DNA from 3 places in the Arthrobacter sp. R4 genome. Region 2 is predicted to be linked to each of the others. Evidence: riboswitches for the same ligand, from Rfam matches in the RefSeq annotation. Region 2 holds a riboswitch; each other region holds the start of a gene.

Region 1 (6,338 bases), on a different contig from region 2:
TGGGCGCAGAGGTCACGGTGCTCTCGCAGTCGCTGAAAAAGCAGGAGGACGGGCTGAAGCTCGGCGCGGACCACTACTACGCCACAAGCGACGAAACCACGTTCACGGACCTGGCCAACACGTTCGACCTGATCATCAACACCGTCAGCGCACCGATCGACATCAGCGCCTACCTGCAGCTGCTGACCCTCGACGGGGCCCTGGTGAACGTGGGCGCTCCGGCCGAGCCGCTCCCGGTCAACGTCTTCTCACTGATCCTGGGACGGCGCTCCTTCGCCGGATCAGCGATCGGCGGCATCCGCGAGACCCAGGAAATGCTCGACTTCTGTGCCGAACACAACCTCGGCGCCGAGATCGAGGTCATCCCGGCGAGCAAGATCAACGACGCCTACGAACGCGTGCTGGCGTCCGACGTGCGCTACCGGTTCGTCATCGACACCTCAACGCTCTAACCCCCGGATGCGGCGGGGAGCCTGCGACTTTTTGCAGGTTCCCCTGCCGTGCCCGCGGAACCGGCCGCTGCCGGAAGCGGGGCGCAGCTCCCAACCGGGCGGACCCAACCCCCTTTTGGACCGGCCGCAGGAGCCGTAGGGTGTGGTCCATGACCTCCACCGAAGTGCCTGATGACAAATTGACGTTCGATGAGTGCTGGGAACTGCTGGCCGATGAGACCCTGGGGCGGATCGCCGTCATCGTGGACGACCATCCTGAGATCTTTCCGGTGAATTTCGTGCTGGACCGCCGGAGCCTCGTGTTCCGGACCTCCGGAGTTACCAAGCTTTGGGCAGCGCTGACGGAGAAGCCGGCAGCGCTGGAATGTGATGGTTATGACCCGCACACAGAAACAGCCTGGAGCGTGGTGGCCCGCGGCGACATTGAAGTGATCGAGGACCCGGAAGACAAGGCCGCCGTGGACAACCTCAACCTGGAGCCCTGGCACCCGGGCGCGAAGAACCACTACGTACGGCTCACGCCGCGCGCCCTGACCGGGCGCCGTTTCAAGGTCAACAAACCGGACGTCTGGAACACAAGGCTGTCCGACCGCCGTCGCGCTTCATTCGAGTAGTACAACGGCGCGCTGCCGAGTTCATTGGCGCCGCAAGCTCACGGTGTTGCGGCGATTGCCCGGGAAAGTTGGGTCTCCAGCCCGGACAGCAGAATGGTGATCCCCTGGTCGAGTTCCGCCTCGCCGTCGTAATCAGCCAACACCGGCGCCAATGCCCGGAGCCGGGGAAAGTCCTTTGCCGGCAAGCGGTGCAGCCCCAGCCGTAGGAGGGCCTCGTTTTCCTCCGGGTCCACGATGAACTCCTGGAGCTCGTTGAGGATGTGGCCGTAGAGGAAGCCGTAGTACGCCCGGTACACGTGCAAGGCATCCGTGGGCGTGAACCCGGCGTCGATCAGCAAGCCCAGGATCTGCTCCAATGGCCGCACGGTACCCAACGGCCGCAGGCCCAGGGGCGTGGAGAGCGGCCGTGTCACCAGCAGGGGAATAACGTTTGGGTGGCGGAGTGCCAGGAGCCGCAGGTCGTGGGCAATGCGGCGCAGCTGCGCCTTCCAGTCGGGATCGGCCGGGAAGATAGCGAGCTCATTGAGGACCATCTCGGACACCCCGTCCAGCAGGGCGGCGCGGTTCTCTGCGTAGCGGTAGAGGCTCATTGGATCGCGTTCCAGCACCTGCCCCAAGCGGCGCATAGTCAGCGAGTCGAGGCCCTCGGAATCCACGAGTTCCAAGGCCGCGGAGAGCACCAGTTCCCTGCTCAGGCGCGGTTTAGGGCTCGCCATTTCATTCTCCGGGGTCTTCGGGGAGGGCATGGGATTCCATCCTGTGCGTTGAAGCGTCGGGCTGGGATAGGAAAAATAAAGACGCTTGCCTAATACGTAGTCTACGCGTAAAGTCTACGTTGTAGAGCAAAATGTAGGCGCGGGTTTCAGACAAGGGACCGCGTTGCTGGGCGGACAGGCCAGCCAAATCAAACTCTTAGCCAGTCCGGACTCCGTCCTGGCACACGAATACCCTGAATGCCCACGTGCACGGCGTTGAGGTTCGCGCTGCTGTAGCCGAACGGCGGCACCAACTGCACCTGGCGAAAGAGAAGCCGATTATGGCACATTCGCAGTTCGACAAATTCCTCCGCGAAGCTACAACGTGCGTCGGTGAACCTGATGTCACCCTTGCCCGCGATCCCCTGTATGGCCTTTACACCAGTTGGTGTTTCCTCAATCAGCAGACCCCCCGCGCCGAAACCACTTTCTGGGCTGCCATGTCCCGCCGGATCAACCCCGACCAAAACGGCCTGCGCATGAAGGGCCCGGCAGCAGCTGATTACATACTGACGAGTTACCCCGGCCTGGTCTAAGCCCCATGGAGAAACCCTTCTGCAGTTACCTGCCACGGGATTCTTTCCAGCCACGGGGCGGGCGGCCCTGGTGCGCAGACTGTGACACCGATTCCTACCTGGCGTTGGACTCGGTGGTGGTTCTAGATGCACGCAAGAACACTTTGGCGGCCGCCGTCAGCTGCTCGCAGTGCCGGGGCTCCCGCGTCCTGGCAACCACCTCTGAGCTCATGGCCGCCGTGCTGGCAAGGGCACCACACCTGGCTGCGACGTGAACAGCCTCACGACCGAAACAGCCACCTGACAACGTCCATCCCGCCTAGATCCTGCGGTCCCGAAGAAGCGGGCGCAGGCGATCGGCTGGCTGGCAGCACTGGAAGGGCCGGGGCCACCCCGGCCCTTCCTGCGTTCCATTCCCGCACCGCCACCGCCCATGACATGCTTGAGGAAACAGCACCCCGGGCGCGCCTGGACGTCGCCCCGAGCCTCGCCTCCACCGAAAGGCAGCATCATGGTCAACGACGCCACGGCCAACACTTTCCCGGCCCACGAGGACCGCACTGCCGTCATCCTCGGAGGTGCCCGCACCCCTTTCGGCCGTTTCCGCGGCAGCCTGTCTTCCCTCTCCTCCAGCGCACTGGGCGCACATGCGATCCGCCATGCGCTGGAACGCGCAGGTGTGGCGCCGGGGCAGGTACATGCGGTAATCGTGGGGCAGGTCATCCAGGCAGGAGCCGGCCAGGGACCGGCCCGGCAGGCAAGCCTGGCGGCAGGCATCGGCTGGGATGTCCCCACGGTCACCATCAACAAACTCTGCCTTTCCGGGCTGACCGCCGTGATCGACGCGGCCCGGATGATCCGCGCCGGGGAGGCTGATTTCGTCGTGGCCGCCGGCCAGGAATCCATGACCAACGCCCCGCACCTGCTGCCCCGCCTGCGCACCGGCGTGGCCATCGGCGATACCCCGCTGGTGGATTCCCTGAACCACGACGCCCTCCAGGATCCCATCTCCGGAATCCTGCAGGGCGCCGCCACCGATGCAGGCAATGCTGAGCGCGGGATCAGCCGCGGGGAGCAGGACGAAGTTGCCGCCCGCTCCCACCAGAGGGCCGAAACAGCGCGGAATGCAGGACTGCTCGCCGAAGAGATCGTTCCCCTGGATATCCCGCAGCGCCGCGGCCCTGCCGTCACCGTCGATGCCGATGAGGGGATCCGGCCGGGCACGACGGCGGAGGCCCTGGCGGCGCTCAAGCCCGCCTTTTCCACGGCAGACTCAGCCACCATCACCGCAGGTTCCGCCTCTCCCCTCTCCGACGGCGCGGCCGCCGTCGTGGTGGCCAGCAAGGCGGCCGCCGAACGGGCGGGGCTCACCTGGATTGCCGAGATCGGCGCCCACGGGCAGACAGCCGGGCCGGACGGCTCATTGCATTCCCAGCCGTCCCGCGCCATCGAAAAAGCACTCCGCGCAGAAGGGATTTCGGTGGAGGACCTGGACTTGGTGGAAATCAACGAAGCGTTCGCCTCGGTGATCATCCAGTCAGCCCAGGACCTTGGCATTTCGGCGGAGAAGATCAACGCCGAGGGCGGGGCGATCGCGCTGGGCCACCCCGTCGGCGCATCGGGGGCACGGCTGGTCCTGCACCAGGCCCTGGCGCTGAAACGGCGCGGCGGCGGCATCGGCGTCGTGGCCTTGTGCGGCGGCGGCGGCCAGGGCGAGGCCCTCATCCTCAGGGCCTGACGCCCGTCCCCACGGGCGTCGGCGCTGCTCAGGCCCCGGTACCCGCCAGTATTAGCAACGGCACCAGGCGCTCGGCACACGAGACCAGGACAAGCGTCCTGGGCCCCGCGCCGGCCCGGTTGTTAACCCCGGTGTCGTCGCACCAATCCAGGTTGTACGGGTGCGCCCCCACTGCCGCCTTGCCGGGAGCCGCGCCCGGCGGGACGGTGAACACGAAAGTAAACGCGCCGTCGTCGCTCATGGGTGCGAGTTCCTCCAGCATCAGCGATCCAAAGGCGTCCCGCACCGTCACCTGGACCTGCGCGTTTTGCCCGTAGCGGGCATCGCAGCTGGTGTCCTGCGCGCTGACCGTAACCTGCTCACCGGGCTTGGCTTCCGACGGCGTGACTGTGTACGCGGGCGGCATGCAGGGCGGCGGCGCGAAGACGTCCCGGCAACCACTCAAGCCAGTGGCCACCGTTGCCAGTACGAGGAATGCAGCGGCAGTCCTCAAACGAGCGAATGAAGCCAGTCCCCGCCCGGATTTCCCCATGAACTGATTGTCCCGTCCGGGTGACGGCCGCGGAAGCACGTGTTGGTTACGGAACATGACGACGGCGGCGGTGCGGCCAGGCGGGCCAAGTGTTACGTTTTTGAGGAGTAATGAGAACCGGCGCCAAGCCCTGACTGGCCGGTCGGCAACCCTCCCTTTCGCGGCGGGGTGCCTCAGGTGAATACTCGGCATATCGACATTCGAGTTGCAAGCGTGAGAGAAGGAGATCCGTCGTGTCTGACGCACCTGCCCCTGAAGAAAAACTGTCGTACCGGCTCATCACAGGCCCGGACGACCGTAATTTCTGTGAGCGGATTTCCACCGCCCTGGCCGAAGGCTATGTCCTGCATGGCAGCCCGGCTGCCACGTCCAACGGCGGCCAGGTGATTGTGGCGCAGGCACTCATCCTCCCGGCCGCCATCGCCAGTGCGGACGCCGCCGTCGCCACCGCCGTGGAAGACCTTGAGTTCGAAGGCGAGGGCCACGCGTGAGCTACGCCGGAGACCTCACCCCGCAGGAAGCCTGGACCAAGCTGGAACAGGGCGCCATCCTGGTGGATGTCCGCACCGAGGGTGAGTGGGCGCACATCGGCATCCCTGACACCAAGGCAACCGACAACGACCCCCTGTTCATACAGTGGACGTTCCCTGGCGGCATTCCCAACCCCGAGTTCCTCACCGACCTGAGGCAGCAGGCGCCGGAGGACACCGGCACCGAACTCCTGTTCATCTGCCGCTCGGGCCAGCGCTCCATCTCGGCCGCCATCGCCGCGACGCAGGCCGGCTTCACCTCCTACAACGTCCTGGAGGGCTTCGAAGGCGAACCGGACCGCTACGGCGAGCGCACCGTCAACGGCTGGAAGAACCGCGGCCTGCCAACCAACCTGGGAAAGAACTAAGTGACCTTCAACGAAGATGCCGCCGGCTGGAGCCCTGACACCCAGGCCGTCCGCGGCGGGCTGGACCGCACCAACTTCCAGGAGACCACCGAACCGGTGTTCCTGAACTCCGGATTCGTCTACGAGTCCGCCGCCGCAGCGGAGCGCGCCTTCACCGGCGAGGACGAGCGCTTTGTCTACTCCCGCTACGGCAACCCGTCCGTGGCCACCTTCCAGGAACGGCTCCGCCTGCTCGAAGGCACTGAGGCGTGCTTCGCAACGGCGTCGGGAATGTCCGCCGTGTTCACCGCCCTGGGTGCCCTGCTGGCCGCTGGCGACCGCGTAGTGGCAGCCCGCTCACTGTTCGGCTCCTGCTTTGTGATCCTGAACGAGATCCTGCCCCGCTGGGGTGTTGAGACGGTATTCGTCGACGGACCGGACCTGGAGCAGTGGCGCGCGGCCCTGTCGGAGCCCACCACGGCAGTGTTCTTCGAATCGCCGTCCAACCCGATGCAGGAAATCGTGGACATCGCCGCGGTCAGCGAACTGGCGCACGCCGCCGGCGCTACCGTCGTCGTCGACAACGTCTTTGCCACACCCCTGCTGCAGCGCTGCGGCCAGCTCGGTGCAGACGTGATTGTGTACTCAGGCACCAAGCACATCGACGGCCAGGGCCGGGTCATGGGCGGCGCCATCCTGGGCACCAAGGAATTCATCGACGGGCCGGTCAAGCAGCTCATGCGGCACACCGGCCCGTCGCTGTCCGCCTTCAACGCCTGGGTACTTACCAAGGGGTTGGAAACCATGGCCCTGCGCGTGAACCATTCCTCAGCCACGGCGCTGCGGCTGGCCGAA
Region 2 (6,338 bases):
CCGGACACGTTTTCCGCCGCGGGCCTGGATACCGGATCCTTCGGCTGCGACGCCCCCCTGCTGCTGGCTGACCACCGGGAGCGGGCGGAAGCCGCCGGCGCGGACATTATTACCGGTGCCCGAGTGCATTCCGCCCAACGGTTGGGCTCCGGCTGGGAGATCGGTGCCGGGCAGGAGGCTTTCCAGTCCGGTGTGATGGTCAACGCCGCAGGGGCCTGGGCCGACGAACTCGCCGTCATCAGCGGAGTGGAGAAGCTCGGGTTGCAGCCGTACCGGCGCACCGCGGCGATTGTCGGCGTCGAACGTCCCCTGCCTGAGCACAGCCCCATGGTGGCGGCAGCGGACAACACGTTCTACTTCCGCCGAGAGGGGACTGACGTGCTGGTTTCGCCTTCGGAAACTGTCCCCAGCGGGCCGGAGGACGCCCGGCCCCGGCCCGGCGACGTGGAGCGGCTGATCGCCAAGCTCAACCAGGTCACCACCCTCGGGATCGGCCAAATCCGCAATGCCTGGACCGGGCTCCGGACCGAAGCGGCCGACGGCGTGCCCGTGGCCGGCTTCGACGCGGAGGCCCGCGGGTTCTACTGGCTCGCCGGCCAGGGCGGTTACGGGTTCCAGACCTCGGCGGCCATGGCCGAGCTCGCGGCCGCCCAGATCCTCGCCGGGCAGGGCGCCGGGACCGACGTCGACAACAGTCCGGCATTCCGGACAGCGGAGGCGCTGGCCGCCACGCGCTGGTCCATTCGGCGCTGAAGAATAGACTCATGAGCACCCTGATCACCAATATCGCCGAGCTGATGACCCAGGACCTGGAACACCGGGTCCTGAAAAACGCCGCCATGGTGGTCGAAGGGGAACGGATTGAGTGGCTGGGTGCCGCCGCCTCAGCCCCGGCCGCCGATGACACCGTCGATGCCGGCGGCCGCGCGGTGCTGCCCGGCTGGGTCGACTCCCATACGCACCTGGTCTTCGCCGGGGACCGCACCGCGGAGTTCGAAGCCAGGATGGCGGGGGAGTCCTATTCGGCCGGTGGCATCGCTGTTACCGTCGACGCCACCCGGCATACGTCCGATTTCGACCTCACGAGGCTGGCGATGGCACGGGTTTCCGAGGCTGTCTCCCTGGGCACCACGTATCTCGAAACGAAGACCGGGTACGGGCTGGACACCGAAAACGAAGCACGGAGCGCCCGGATCGCCTCCACAGTGGTCGACGAAGTCACCTACCTTGGCGCACACCTGGTACCCGCCGGCTCGGACGCCGATGCCTACACGGAGCTCGTCTGCGGGCCCATGCTGGACGCCGTCCGGCCTTATGTCCGCTGGGCGGACGTCTTCTGTGAGGAGGGGGCCTTCACTGCCGAGCAGTCCCGCCGCGTACTTGAGGCGTGCCGGGATGCCGGGCTGGGGATCCGGGTACACGGCAACCAGTTGGGCCAGGGCCCCGGGGTGCAGCTGGCGGTGGATCTGGGCGCGGCGAGCGTGGACCACGTCAATTACCTGTCGGCTGAAGACGTGGCCGCGCTGGCTGAGAGTTGGGCCGGCTGGGACCCCGCAACGGGCACTGGCGCGCGCGGGACCGTGGCCATGTGCCTTCCCGCCTGCGACCTTTCTACCCGGCAGGCGCTGCCCCCGGCACGGGCAATGCTGGACGCCGGGGTGCAGCTGGCCCTGGCCTCCAACTGCAACCCCGGCACCTCCTACACCAGTTCCATGGCCTTCTGTGTGGCGACGGCGGTGCTGCAGATGCGGCTCAGCGTCCATGAGGCGGTCCGGGCCGCGACGTACGGCGGTGCGCTGGCGTTGCACCGGGACTCCGGGAACGACGCCGACGGCGAACGGGCGGTGGGATCCCTCGCCGTCGGACACCGGGCGGATCTGCACATGCTCAACGCACCCTCCGCCACCCATCTCGCCTACCGCCCGGGCATGCCACTCACGTACGCTGTGTGGCGGGCGGGTGTACGGGTGCGCTGAGCCTCAGGCAGTTTTTGACGCTTTATGATCGTTGTTGGTCTGATATAATCATGAAACGTCATAATCGAGTGACTGTTTGACGCTGAAAGGCCCCCATGACCCGTACCGACCGCCTGACGGCCATCCTGGATATCCTCGCGAAGACCGGCCAGGTCGAGGTTGAGGAGATCGTCTCACAGCTTGCTGTTTCGCCCGCCACGGCCCGCCGCGACCTGGACAGCCTGGCCAAGAGGCGGCTGCTGACCCGCACCCGGGGCGGCGCCACCACCGGAGCGCTCGCCTACGACCTTCCCGGGCGGTACAACCGAGACGACCACGCCGAAGCCAAGGAACAAATTGCCCAGGCGGCCTCGGCACTGATCAGGCCCGGGGCCGTGATCGGCCTGTGCGGCGGCACCACCAGCACCGCCCTGGCGCAGATCCTGGCAACCCGCGAGGACCTCAACGCCCCCGCCAACCAGCCAACGCTGACCGTCGTCACCAATGCGATCAACATCGCCTCGCAGCTGGCCGTCCGGCCCAACATCAAGGTCATGGTGACCGGCGGCATCCTGAATCCCCGCTCCTACGAGCTCGTGGGACCGTACACGGACATCATCATGCAGAAGGTGGTCCTGGATATCGCCTTCATCGGAGTCAACGGCATCGACCCGGTAGTTGGCCCCACGAACACCGGGGAAGGGGAGGCATCGGTGAATGCACTCCTTGCCAGCCGGGCCCGCGTGTCCTACGTGCTGGCCGATTCCTCCAAGGTGGGTGTACGTGCCTTCGCCACTATGGACGGCTACGACTTCACCCGCCTCATCACCGATGCCGGGATTTCTGCCGAGGACAAGGCAGCATTCGAGGCCAACGGAACCGAAGTGATCGTGGCGCCGCATTAGGACGCCATAGCGCTAGAACACCATGGGCGGGGCGTCCAGGACCGTCTCGTCCACCCGGCGTTCCACCCACTGGCTGAACGGAATGTCCAGTTCGTACTTGTCCGCGTCAGTCCGCACCAGGGTCCGCACGTCGGCGTTGTCCGGGTTGTTGAGGGACTCGAAGTACTCCACCGACCAGTGGAACCAACGCATGCAAAACAGCCGCATCGTCAGCCCATGGGTCACCAGCAGGGTGTTGGGCGCATAGTCCGGTTTGGACCAGTGGCGGTAGAGGGTTTCCATAAAGGAGGAGATCCGGTCGTAGACGTCGGAGCCGGACTCGCCTTCGCGGAAGCGGTAGAAGAAGTGGCCGTAGGCGTTGCGCAGTTCCTTCTGGTCCTCGATGTCTCCGCTGATCTGGAAGTTGGCCCAGTCCTGTTCCCGGAGGCGCGGCTCTTCGATCACCCGTTCCGTGAGGTTGCCGAGGTTGAGTGCTTCCAGGGTCTGATGGGCACGCAGGTACGGCGACACATAGACGCAGACCTGGCGGCCATCAAGTTCCCGGCGGATCCGTTCGCCTGCCGCGGTGGCCTGCTCCAGGCCCAGGGGAGTCAGCGGGATCCGGTAGTCCGGCACGCGGTTGTAAATGGACGTATCAGCGTTGGCCATGGACTGGCCATGCCGGATCATGATGATTTTCCCTGGCGCGCTCATAAGCCCCAAGCATAAGTCCTGTGCCCACGCCCTCCCGGGAAGCCCAAATCAGGAAAGAACCAGAAACTGCAGGCAAGATGGGAACATGCTGGTTCCCTCCCGCCGTCGGCTGCGGCTCGAAGTATGGATCGTCCTGGGCCTGTCGCTGGGGCAGTCCGCTGTCTACTCAGTGGTGCAGCTGCTGGATAAGATGACGCGCGCACCGCTGGCTGAAGGTACCTCCACGCTTAACCGCTCGCAGAGCACCCGCGAATACTTTGACCTCACCTACCAGCTGCTGGACATCGTCTTCGCGTTGGTTCCGGTCTTGCTGGTCATCTATTTCCTCACTGACCACCGGCAGTCCACCTCCGGTGCCCCGCAGGGCGGCTCGGCGTTCCGGAAGCTCGGCTTCGACTTTGCCCGGCCTGGTCGCGACGTGCTCCAGGGGCTGGGCCTCGCAGCGCTGATCGGCGTTCCGTCCCTGGGCCTATATGCTGCGGGCCGGGCCCTGGGCATCACCACCGCCATCATCCCCAGCGCACTGGATTCGTACTGGTGGACGGTGCCTGTGCTGATCCTGTCCGCCCTGCGGCATGCCGTCGTGGAGGAAGTCATTGTGGTGGGGTACCTCCTGAACCGCTTCGGCGCGTTCGGCTGGAGCGTTCCGCTGGCGATCTTCGCCAGTTCCATGCTGCGCGGCAGCTACCATCTCTACCAGGGCTTCGGGCCCTTCATTGGGAACGCTGTGATGGGGGTGGTCTTCGCCTGGCTGTACACCAGGACCCGGCGCGTTATGCCGCTGGTCATTGCCCACGCCCTGCTGGACATCGTGGCGTTTGTTGGCTTCAGCCTGTTTGGGAAGGCCGTCGGCCTCGGTTAGCCAGACTAAGGCCGGGGAAGTTAACCGGGGAAGTTAAAGGGATTCGGCCGCCATCGGTGGGTGGCATCGTTGGCACCCGCTGATGGCGGCCGAAGTATGTTGCCGGGCATGGTTGCCCGGCGGGCCGTGCTGGCCCGGCGGAAGAAAGCAATCAGATGGTGACTGCTCCGGAGGCGGTCTCGAACGTGACGGACAGGATGCCGGGGGTCCCGTGCGGAGCTACCCAGTCCACGGCGACGTCCTCAAGCGGCTTCTCCACCGGTTCGCCCAGCCATTCGGTCACCCGTGCAGCGGAACCGGCGATGGTCAGGCAGGACATCTTGACATTGCTGTCGTAGGCGTTGGACGGGTGGAGGGCGGGATCGCCTTCCCACTTGAGCATGTACGGGACCTGCGGGTCCGCGATCAGGCCCAGGATGCCGATCTGCTTCCAGACCAGTTCGCGGCCGTCGGGAAACTTGCGGTTTCCGTTGACCGCGGACCGGCCGAGGCGTGCTTCGAAGGGGGCGAGGTCGTCAACTTCGACGCACCACCCCATCCAGCCGCCGCCGGCAGCGGAGCGTGCCCGGACTGCCTGTCCGAACGGTGCCTTGTCCGATGCCGGGTGGTCAAGCACCTCGACTACTTCCAGATATTTGTGCCCCGCGAGAGGGATGATCATGTTCCGGGTTCCGAAACGGGGGTGCACTCCACCCTTTACGGCTTCAACGCCGAGGGCGGACGAAATACGTTCGGTGGTGGCAGCCAGGCCATCGTGTTCACAGGCGTAAGAGACGTGATCCATGCGCATGCCCTCATCTTGGCACTTTGTGATCGGGCTCTCAGCTAAGGGTAACCTTACCAACTTTGGAGTGCGTCACGAGTGGACATCGGGCTTTCCATCACCCCCGGGAAGAGCGCCGGGTGACCATGTTCGTCACAATGCTGTTGCGCGCCGTCGAACGGTTCCTACACTGAACGCAGGTCATGAGCGCCAGCGCCAAGCCCCGGCTCGCTGGCCGGCAACCCTCCATCCGCGGTGGGGTGCCCCGGGTGAGGACCTGGCTGCCCGGCAACGGCCGGGCGGCAAGCGCGGCCCGTGGTGCTCCCAGCATGCCGGGCCCATGTCAAAGGAGCCTTGAATGTCCGACGGATGGTCTTTTGAAACCCGCCAGATCCACGCCGGCCAGGAGCCGGACAGCGCCACAGGGGCGCGTGCCCTCCCGATCTACCAGACGACGTCGTTCGTCTTCCCGAGTGCCGAAAGCGCCGCCAACCGCTTCGCGCTCGCAGAATTGGCCCCGATCTATACGCGGATCGGCAACCCCACCCAGGACGCCGTGGAGCAACGGATCGCCAGCCTGGAAGGCGGGTTGGCTGCCCTCCTGTTGAGCTCGGGGCAGGCGGCCGAAACCTTCGCCATCCTCAATATCGCCGAAGCCGGGGACCATGTGGTGGCAAGCCCCAGCCTTTATGGCGGCACGTACAACCTGCTGGGGTACACGCTGAAGAAGTTCGGCATCTCGGTGACGTTCGTGGAGGACCCGGATAACCTGGACCAGTGGCGCGAGGCCGTCCGCCCGAACACCAAACTGTTCTTTGCCGAGGTCGTGTCCAACCCGCGCCAGGATGTCCTCGATATCGAAGGGGTGTCCCGGACCGCCCACGAGGCCGGCGTTCCGTTGGTGGTGGACAATACGCTCTCCACGCCGTACCTCATACGCCCGCTGGAGTGGGGCGCCGATATTGTGGTCCACTCGGCCACCAAATACCTTGGCGGACACGGATCGGCGATCGCGGGGGTGATCGTGGACTCCGGCAACTTCGACTTCGGTCAAGACCCGGAGAGGTTCCCTGGTTTCAACACCCCGGATCCCACCTACAACGGCCTGGTCTATGCCCGTGACCTTGGCGCCGGCGGCGCCTTGGGCGCCAATCTGTCCT
Region 3 (6,338 bases), on a different contig from region 2:
TCATGGACCTCATCCCAGCTGTAGCCAAGCTGTTGGACCAGATAGGTTTCGATCAGCCGGTGCCGCCTGACCATGGAGAGCGCAAGCCGCACGCCGGCGTCGGTGAGGGTGATTGCGCTGTACGGCTTGTGGTCCACCAGGCCCTGGTCCTTGAGCTTGCGGACCATCTCGGACACGGAGGAGTTTGCCACACCCAGCCGTTGCGCAAGTTGGGAGGAGGTAATGGGTTTGTCCTGCCACTCCGTGAAGGAGTAGATGACCTTGACGTAGTCCTCGATGGAGGAGGAGGGCGCGCTGGTCTTCACGACACCAAGCCTACCCGTTGCGCGGAGGGCGTCACGCTTTTGCGGCCCGCCATGTCAGGGTGAGGTAGGGCAGTCCCAGGCCCGCGCCGGGGGAGTGTCCCAGATGGTCGTGGAGGTACCAGTCCAGGTTGGCGAGGACCTTGGCGCGGGTGGTATCGCCGGAACGGAGGTAGTAGCTCCGCGACTTGGCAAGCTCCATGATCTCTGTCGTGGTGAGCGCGTCTTCCCAGCGGGTGACATGGCTTTCCAGCTCCACGAACTCCGGTCCCAAGGGCGGCTGGAAGTGCGGCCGGTAGACATCCCCGGCGTGCATGATGCGGGAAAGCCGGTGAACCCAAGGGACTGAAGTGTCCAACTGGTTCCAGATCAGCCCCAACCTTCCGCCGGCGCGGAGAACCCGTGAAAGCTCCGTACTGGCGGCCAGGGGATCGCACCAGTGCCAGGCCTGCGCCACGCTGACGACGTCGAATGAGGAGTCCCCGAATCCCGTCGCCTCGGCAGTGCCCACAGTTGCCGCAACGCCGGGGTGCAGGATCCGCAACTGGTCGAGCATGTCGGCGGAGGGGTCCACGGCGGAAACGGACAATCCGCGGTCGAGCAGCAGGACCGTGAATTTTCCGGTGCCGGCGCCCACGTCCAGGGCATCCCGGGCCCCCGCCGGAATAAGCCAGTCGGCCGAATCGCCGGGGTAACCGGGGCGCACGCGTTCGTAGTGTTCGCCTCCGTCCTGGAAGCTCTGTCCAAGCTCCTGACGGCGTACGTGGTCAAGTTTGGGGCCACCCCGTGCCACGTGCAGCCTCCTTCGCCAGATGCCCTTGGGTATCCTTCGAATTTACCGCATGGGCGGGGTAACCCGGGTCAGTCGTCGATGCAGGGGGCAGCGCCTGCCGTGCCAGGCGTATTGGGTGCCCAGTCCGGGTATTTGCGGGTGTCGTTAGCCGGAACCCAGCGACCCGAGTCAACCACATAGTCCCAGCCCAGGCCGGTTCGGCGGAGTTCCTCGATGCCAGCCAGGAGACGCTGGGCGTCTTCGAGGCGGGACCCTACGCCGAAGCTTGCCCGCAGGGAGCCGGAAGGGAGGCCCAGGCGCTTCAGCAGGGGGTGGGCACAGAACCGGCCGTCGCGGAGGCCTACGCCGTGTTCTGCTGACAGGTAGGCAGCCACCAGGCCGGCGTCGTAGCCTTCCACCGAGAAGTTCACTACGCCGATGGTGTCGGTGTCCGGATCGGTGTCCTTGAAGATCTGGTGTACCGTCACGCCTTCGATCTTCTGCAGTCCCTCCACCAGGAACGACCGGATAGCCGACTCGTGGGCGTGCCACCGGTCCTGATCCAGCGATGCGATGACCTGGGTGGCGCGAGCCAGTGTGGCTGCGCCCAGGACGTTGGGCGAACCGCCCTCGTGCCGGGCTGGGCCGGTGGCCCAGCTGACGCCGTCGAGCCTGGCCTCCCGCACCGCGCCGCCACCGGCAAGATGCGGCGTACCCGCGTCGAGCCAGTCCGACCGCCCCACGAGGACGCCTGCGCCGAAGGGCGCGTAGAGCTTGTGGCCCGAGAAAGCGAGGTAGTCGACGTCGTCGGCGCTGATGTTGATCCGGCGATGTGGCGCGAGCTGCGCGGCATCGACGACGATCCGGGCGCCGTGCTGGTGGGCAAGGGCGGCGAGGGCACGGATGGGCAGGATTTCGCCGGTGACGTTGGAGGCGCCCGTGACGGCGAGCAGGCTGATTCCGCCCTGTTCCAGTTCGGCACCGAGGGCCTCGATGGTGCCGGCCACGGTGTCGGCCGCAACGACGCTGCGGTGCGGGACGCCCTGCCACGGCAGGAGGTTGGCGTGGTGCTCGATGTCGAGGTACAAAACCTCCCCCGTGGGGCGGCCGTCCGCGGACGGAAGGCACCCGGCGAGGAGGTTCAGGGAGTCCGTGGTGTTCCTGGTGAAGATGACGGAGTCACCGGGCCGGCCTCCCACGAAGTCACGCACGATGTTCCGGGCGTTCTCGTAGACGGACGTGCTGATCTGGGATGCGTAGCCGGCGCCGCGGTGGACGCTGGCGTAGAACGGCAGGATCTCGTTGAGGTAGGCGGAGACAACCGAGAGGGCCGGGGCGGAGGCGCCGTAGTCCAGGTTGGCGTAACGCACGTGGCCGCCCTGGATCAGCGGGGCCTGGATTTCGGCGCCGGTGACGGCGGAGAGCGGCCGTCCCGCAACGGCGAGCCGTTCGCTGAACAGGGCTGCGGTCTCGTTTGCGGCCAGGGTACGGACGGCGGAGTTGGGGGAGACGGTGGCTGTTGTCACAGAGACCTCACTTTAGAGGGACTCCCTGTCCCGGGAATCCGCGCTTGCCGGGTCCGTTCCGGACCGGCCTGGTCGTCACCCGGGGCACCCCACCGCGAATGGAGGGTTGCCGGCCAGCAAACCGGGGTTTCGCGCTGGCACTCGTGACCTGTTAAGAGCGTAGAACATGGGCGGGGCGGGCAGGAAGCCCGTCCGAATGTTAAGGCTTTTGTTACGCGCGGATGGAAATACCCATGGTTATCCGAAGATACGACGGCGGACGCCCCCATCAGGAGGCGTCCGCCGTTGATAATTCGGCACTTGGGCTGCTAGAGGAGGTCGTCCAGGTCAGGGTTGAGCCGTTTGAGGACTTCCGAATGCAGGATGGAGTTCGTCGCAAGCGCGTTGCCGCCAAACGGACCGTCTTCACCCTCGAGGGAGGTGAAGCGGCCGCCGGCCTCCACCACGATCGGGACCAGTGCCGCCATGTCGTAGAGATTCAGCTCCGGCTCACACGCGATGTCCACGGAGCCTTCGGCCACCATGCAGTAGGACCAGAAGTCGCCGTAGGCACGCGTGCGCCAGACGTCTTCGGTGAGGCCAAGGAAGTCATCCAGGTTCCCGCGGTCCTTCCAGCCGCTCAGGCTGGAGTAGGACAGGGAAGCGTCCGAGAGTTTCGACACGTCTGAGACCTTCAGCCGGGTGGCCGCAGCCAGTGACCGGCCCATGTAGGCGCCTGCGCCCTTGGCAGCCCACCAGCGCTTGCCCAGGGCAGGGGCACTGACGACGCCGACGACGGGCTCTCCTTCGTCCACAAGCGCAATCAGTGTTGCCCACACCGGTACGCCACGGACAAAGTTCTTGGTGCCGTCGATGGGGTCGATGATCCAACGCCGGGAGCCATGGCCTGAACTGCCGAATTCCTCGCCCAGGACCGCATCGCGGGGGCGGGAACGGGAAAGCTGGCCACGGATGGCTTCTTCGGCGGCCTTATCGGCATCAGTGACCGGGGTCAGGTCCGGCTTGGTCTCGACGTGGAGGTCCAGTGCCTTGAAGCGGCTCATGGTCTGGTCGTCCACGGAATCGGCCAGCACGTGGGCCAGGCGCAGGTCATCGTTGTAGCTCGAAGCGGGTTGGATCATGGTTCCAAACTACCGTCAAAGCGCCGTGTGGTTGGGGACCCCGGCTTCGGGCGGCGTCCTGAACAGCCCGGGCGCTGCTCCCAGCCCGGCCGGGCGGGTCAGTTGACGCTGCCCAATTCCTTGGTTTCTTGCCCCTCCATGCGGGGATCGGTGCCGAGCAGGCGCCGGAGGGACGCGAGCCTGGCAGGTCCGGTTGGGCCCGCATGGCCTTCGGCAACCCAGGAGTCCAGGCCGCAGTTGACTGCGCTGGCATTGTGTTTGCAGCCCCGCTCGCACGCATCAGTGCCCGGCTCCAGGTCCGGAAAGGAGCGGAGGATGCGGTCTGCGTCGACATGCGCCAGTCCGAAGGACCGGATGCCGGGGGTGTCGATGATCCAGCTTCCAGCAGGGGCGTCGGCCAGCTTTAGGGCCAGGGCTGAGGAGGACGTGTGGCGTCCGCGGCCTGTCACGGCGTTGACTCCGCCCGTGGCTCGCTCGGCTCCGGTCAGGGCGTTCACCATGGTGGACTTGCCTACGCCTGAGTGCCCCAGCATCACCGTGACCTTGCCATCGAGGTAGGCCCGAAGCTGGGCGACGGCATCGCTGTCCAGGCGCGCCGAGAGCCCGTCGTCGGAGCGGGCATCGATGCCGGATGCAGCGGCGTCGGCCGTCCGGCTGATGATGACCGGGAAGTCCAGGTGCTCGTAGTTCGACAGAAGTTCGGCAGGGTCTTTGACATCGGCTTTCGTGACCAGCAGGATCGGCTCGATGCCGGCGTCGTACGCGGCGACGAGTGCGCGGTCAATGAAGCCGGTGCGTGGTTCGGGATTGGCCGCCGCCACCACAACAACGAGCTGGTCGGCGTTGGCCACAACTGCCCGTTCAACGGGGTCGGTATCATCGGCGCTGCGCCGCAGGAGCGTCCTGCGGTCCTGGATCCGGACCAGCCGGGCAAGCGTGTCCGGTTCCCCGGAGACATCTCCCACCAATGAAACGAAGTCACCAGCGACCACGGGGGACCGGCGGAGTTCCCGTGCCCGTGCGGCGATGATGATGCGTTCTTCCCCTGAATCTTCGCCGACCACCGCTGTGTATCGGCCGCGGTCCACGGTAATGATCCGTCCTGTCACGGCGTCGTCGTGGCTGGGGCGGTCCTTGGTGCGGGGCCGGGAACCTTTCTTGCTGGGGCGGATCCGGACGTCGGATTCGTCCCAGGAGTCAGTGCTGCGTGCCACTATGCGTTACCAGCGGGTTCCGGCGTACCAGGTTCCTGGCCCTGCGCGATCATGTCTTCCCACAGCCGCGGGAAATCGGGCATGGTCTTGGCCGTGGTGGCGATGTCTTCTACTTCTATGCCCTCCACTGCGAGGCCCAGTATCGCCCCTGCAGTTGCCATTCGATGGTCCGCATAGCTGTGGACGACGCCGGAATGCAGCTTGGCCGGGCGGATCACCAGCCCGTCGCTGGTTTCCTCGGCGTCGCCGCCCAGCCGGTTGATCTCGGCGACCAGGGCGGCGAGCCGGTCAGTCTCATGGCCGCGGAGGTGTGCGATACCGCTGAGCCGGGAGGGGCCGCTGGCAAGCGCGCAGAGCGCCGCGACAGTGGGGGCAAGCTCACTGGTTTCATCAAAGTCGGCGCCCTTGATCTGAGCTCCGCCGGTGACCGTGAGGACGCCGTCGGCCAGGCTGACCGTGGCGCCCATGTCCGCAAGGATACTGCGCCAGAGGTCACCCACCTGCGTGGTTCCAGTGGGCCAGTTGGGAATCCGGACCGTGCCGCTGGTGGCCAATGCGGCGGCCAAGAAAGGGCCAGCGTTGGAAAGGTCCTGCTCAATGCGCTGGTCAAACGCCCGGATAGTTCCTGGCGCCACGACCCAGTGATTGGGGACGGAATCATCCACGGACACGCCCACGCCGCGAAGGACTGCCACTGTCATGTTGATATGGTCCAGGCTCGGCACCGGCTTACCGACATGCTCCAGGTGCAGCCCCTCGGTAAAGCGTGCACCCACCAGCAGTAACGCAGAGACAAACTGGGACGAGGCACTGGCGTCGATCACCAGATGTCCGCCCCGGACTTCCCCGGTTCCGGCCACGTCAAAGGGCAGGGACGCCGGTGTCCCGCCGTCCTCTGCCGTCACGGCCACACCGAGCGCCTTCAGGGCTTCGATGATGGTCCCCATGGGGCGGTTCCTGGCGTGCGGATCGCCGTCGAACACGCTGACGCCGTTCCGCAGTGCAGCGAGCGGAGGAACAAATCGCATGACGGTGCCGGCCAGTCCGCAGTCGATCCGGGCCAGCGACGACGGCGCGTCCTGGCTGAGGGGAACGACCTCAAGGTCCGGGCCGAAGGCTCCGTCGCCGGGAACTTCCGTGATGGAAGCCCCTAACTGCCGCAGGGCCTCAATCATCAGGGCGGAGTCCCTGGAGTGCAGCGGAGCGCGGAGCCGGGACGGTCCGTCAGCCAGCGCCGCCAGGACCAGGAACCGGTTGGTCAGGGACTTCGAACCCGGCACGGTCACCGTGGCATTGATGGGCCTGGTGGCGAACGGTGCGGGCCAGAGCGGAAGAGCTTCGGCAGCGTCAGGCTGCGAAAGGGCGGTAGTGGATCCGGTCATGCGTCCTTATGCCCCCGTTGC

Evidence for each region. Region 2 has a riboswitch for S-adenosylmethionine ahead of ACLKOZ_RS10630 (bifunctional o-acetylhomoserine/o-acetylserine sulfhydrylase). Riboswitches for the same ligand answer to the same signal wherever they lie in the genome.
Region 1: another riboswitch for S-adenosylmethionine. It lies ahead of ACLKOZ_RS19025 (DUF1737 domain-containing protein); the one in region 2 lies ahead of ACLKOZ_RS10630 (bifunctional o-acetylhomoserine/o-acetylserine sulfhydrylase).
Region 3: another riboswitch for S-adenosylmethionine. It lies ahead of ACLKOZ_RS13660 (aminotransferase class V-fold PLP-dependent enzyme); the one in region 2 lies ahead of ACLKOZ_RS10630 (bifunctional o-acetylhomoserine/o-acetylserine sulfhydrylase).

What each region holds. Positions count from the first base shown of each region.
Region 1 is NZ_JBLWIJ010000032.1:106,430-112,767, forward strand. It holds gene ACLKOZ_RS18990 (NAD(P)-dependent alcohol dehydrogenase) at 1-452, shown strand, start outside; gene ACLKOZ_RS18995 (pyridoxamine 5'-phosphate oxidase family protein) at 602-1,066, shown strand; gene ACLKOZ_RS19000 (TetR/AcrR family transcriptional regulator C-terminal domain-containing protein) at 1,105-1,812, opposite strand; gene ACLKOZ_RS19005 (hypothetical protein) at 2,103-2,357, shown strand; gene ACLKOZ_RS19010 (hypothetical protein) at 2,363-2,611, shown strand; gene ACLKOZ_RS19015 (acetyl-CoA C-acyltransferase) at 2,848-4,074, shown strand; gene ACLKOZ_RS19020 (hypothetical protein) at 4,103-4,606, opposite strand; SAM riboswitch class IV at 4,713-4,826, shown strand; gene ACLKOZ_RS19025 (DUF1737 domain-containing protein) at 4,840-5,097, shown strand; gene ACLKOZ_RS19030 (rhodanese-like domain-containing protein) at 5,094-5,504, shown strand; gene ACLKOZ_RS19035 (O-succinylhomoserine sulfhydrylase) at 5,505-6,338, shown strand, end outside.
Region 2 is NZ_JBLWIJ010000015.1:121,391-127,728, forward strand. It holds gene ACLKOZ_RS10600 (NAD(P)/FAD-dependent oxidoreductase) at 1-753, shown strand, start outside; gene hutI (imidazolonepropionase) at 765-1,976, shown strand; gene ACLKOZ_RS10610 (DeoR/GlpR family DNA-binding transcription regulator) at 2,072-2,860, shown strand; gene ACLKOZ_RS10615 (histidine phosphatase family protein) at 2,873-3,553, opposite strand; gene ACLKOZ_RS10620 (CPBP family intramembrane glutamic endopeptidase) at 3,639-4,415, shown strand; gene ACLKOZ_RS10625 (VOC family protein) at 4,567-5,205, opposite strand; SAM riboswitch class IV at 5,378-5,493, shown strand; gene ACLKOZ_RS10630 (bifunctional o-acetylhomoserine/o-acetylserine sulfhydrylase) at 5,537-6,338, shown strand, end outside.
Region 3 is NZ_JBLWIJ010000021.1:73,713-80,050, reverse strand. It holds gene ACLKOZ_RS13670 (metal-dependent transcriptional regulator) at 1-305, opposite strand, end outside; gene ACLKOZ_RS13665 (class I SAM-dependent methyltransferase) at 337-1,095, opposite strand; gene ACLKOZ_RS13660 (aminotransferase class V-fold PLP-dependent enzyme) at 1,164-2,600, opposite strand; SAM riboswitch class IV at 2,636-2,749, opposite strand; gene hisN (histidinol-phosphatase) at 2,909-3,721, opposite strand; gene rsgA (ribosome small subunit-dependent GTPase A) at 3,820-4,935, opposite strand; gene aroA (3-phosphoshikimate 1-carboxyvinyltransferase) at 4,935-6,317, opposite strand; gene ACLKOZ_RS13640 (DoxX family protein) at 6,324-6,338, opposite strand, start outside.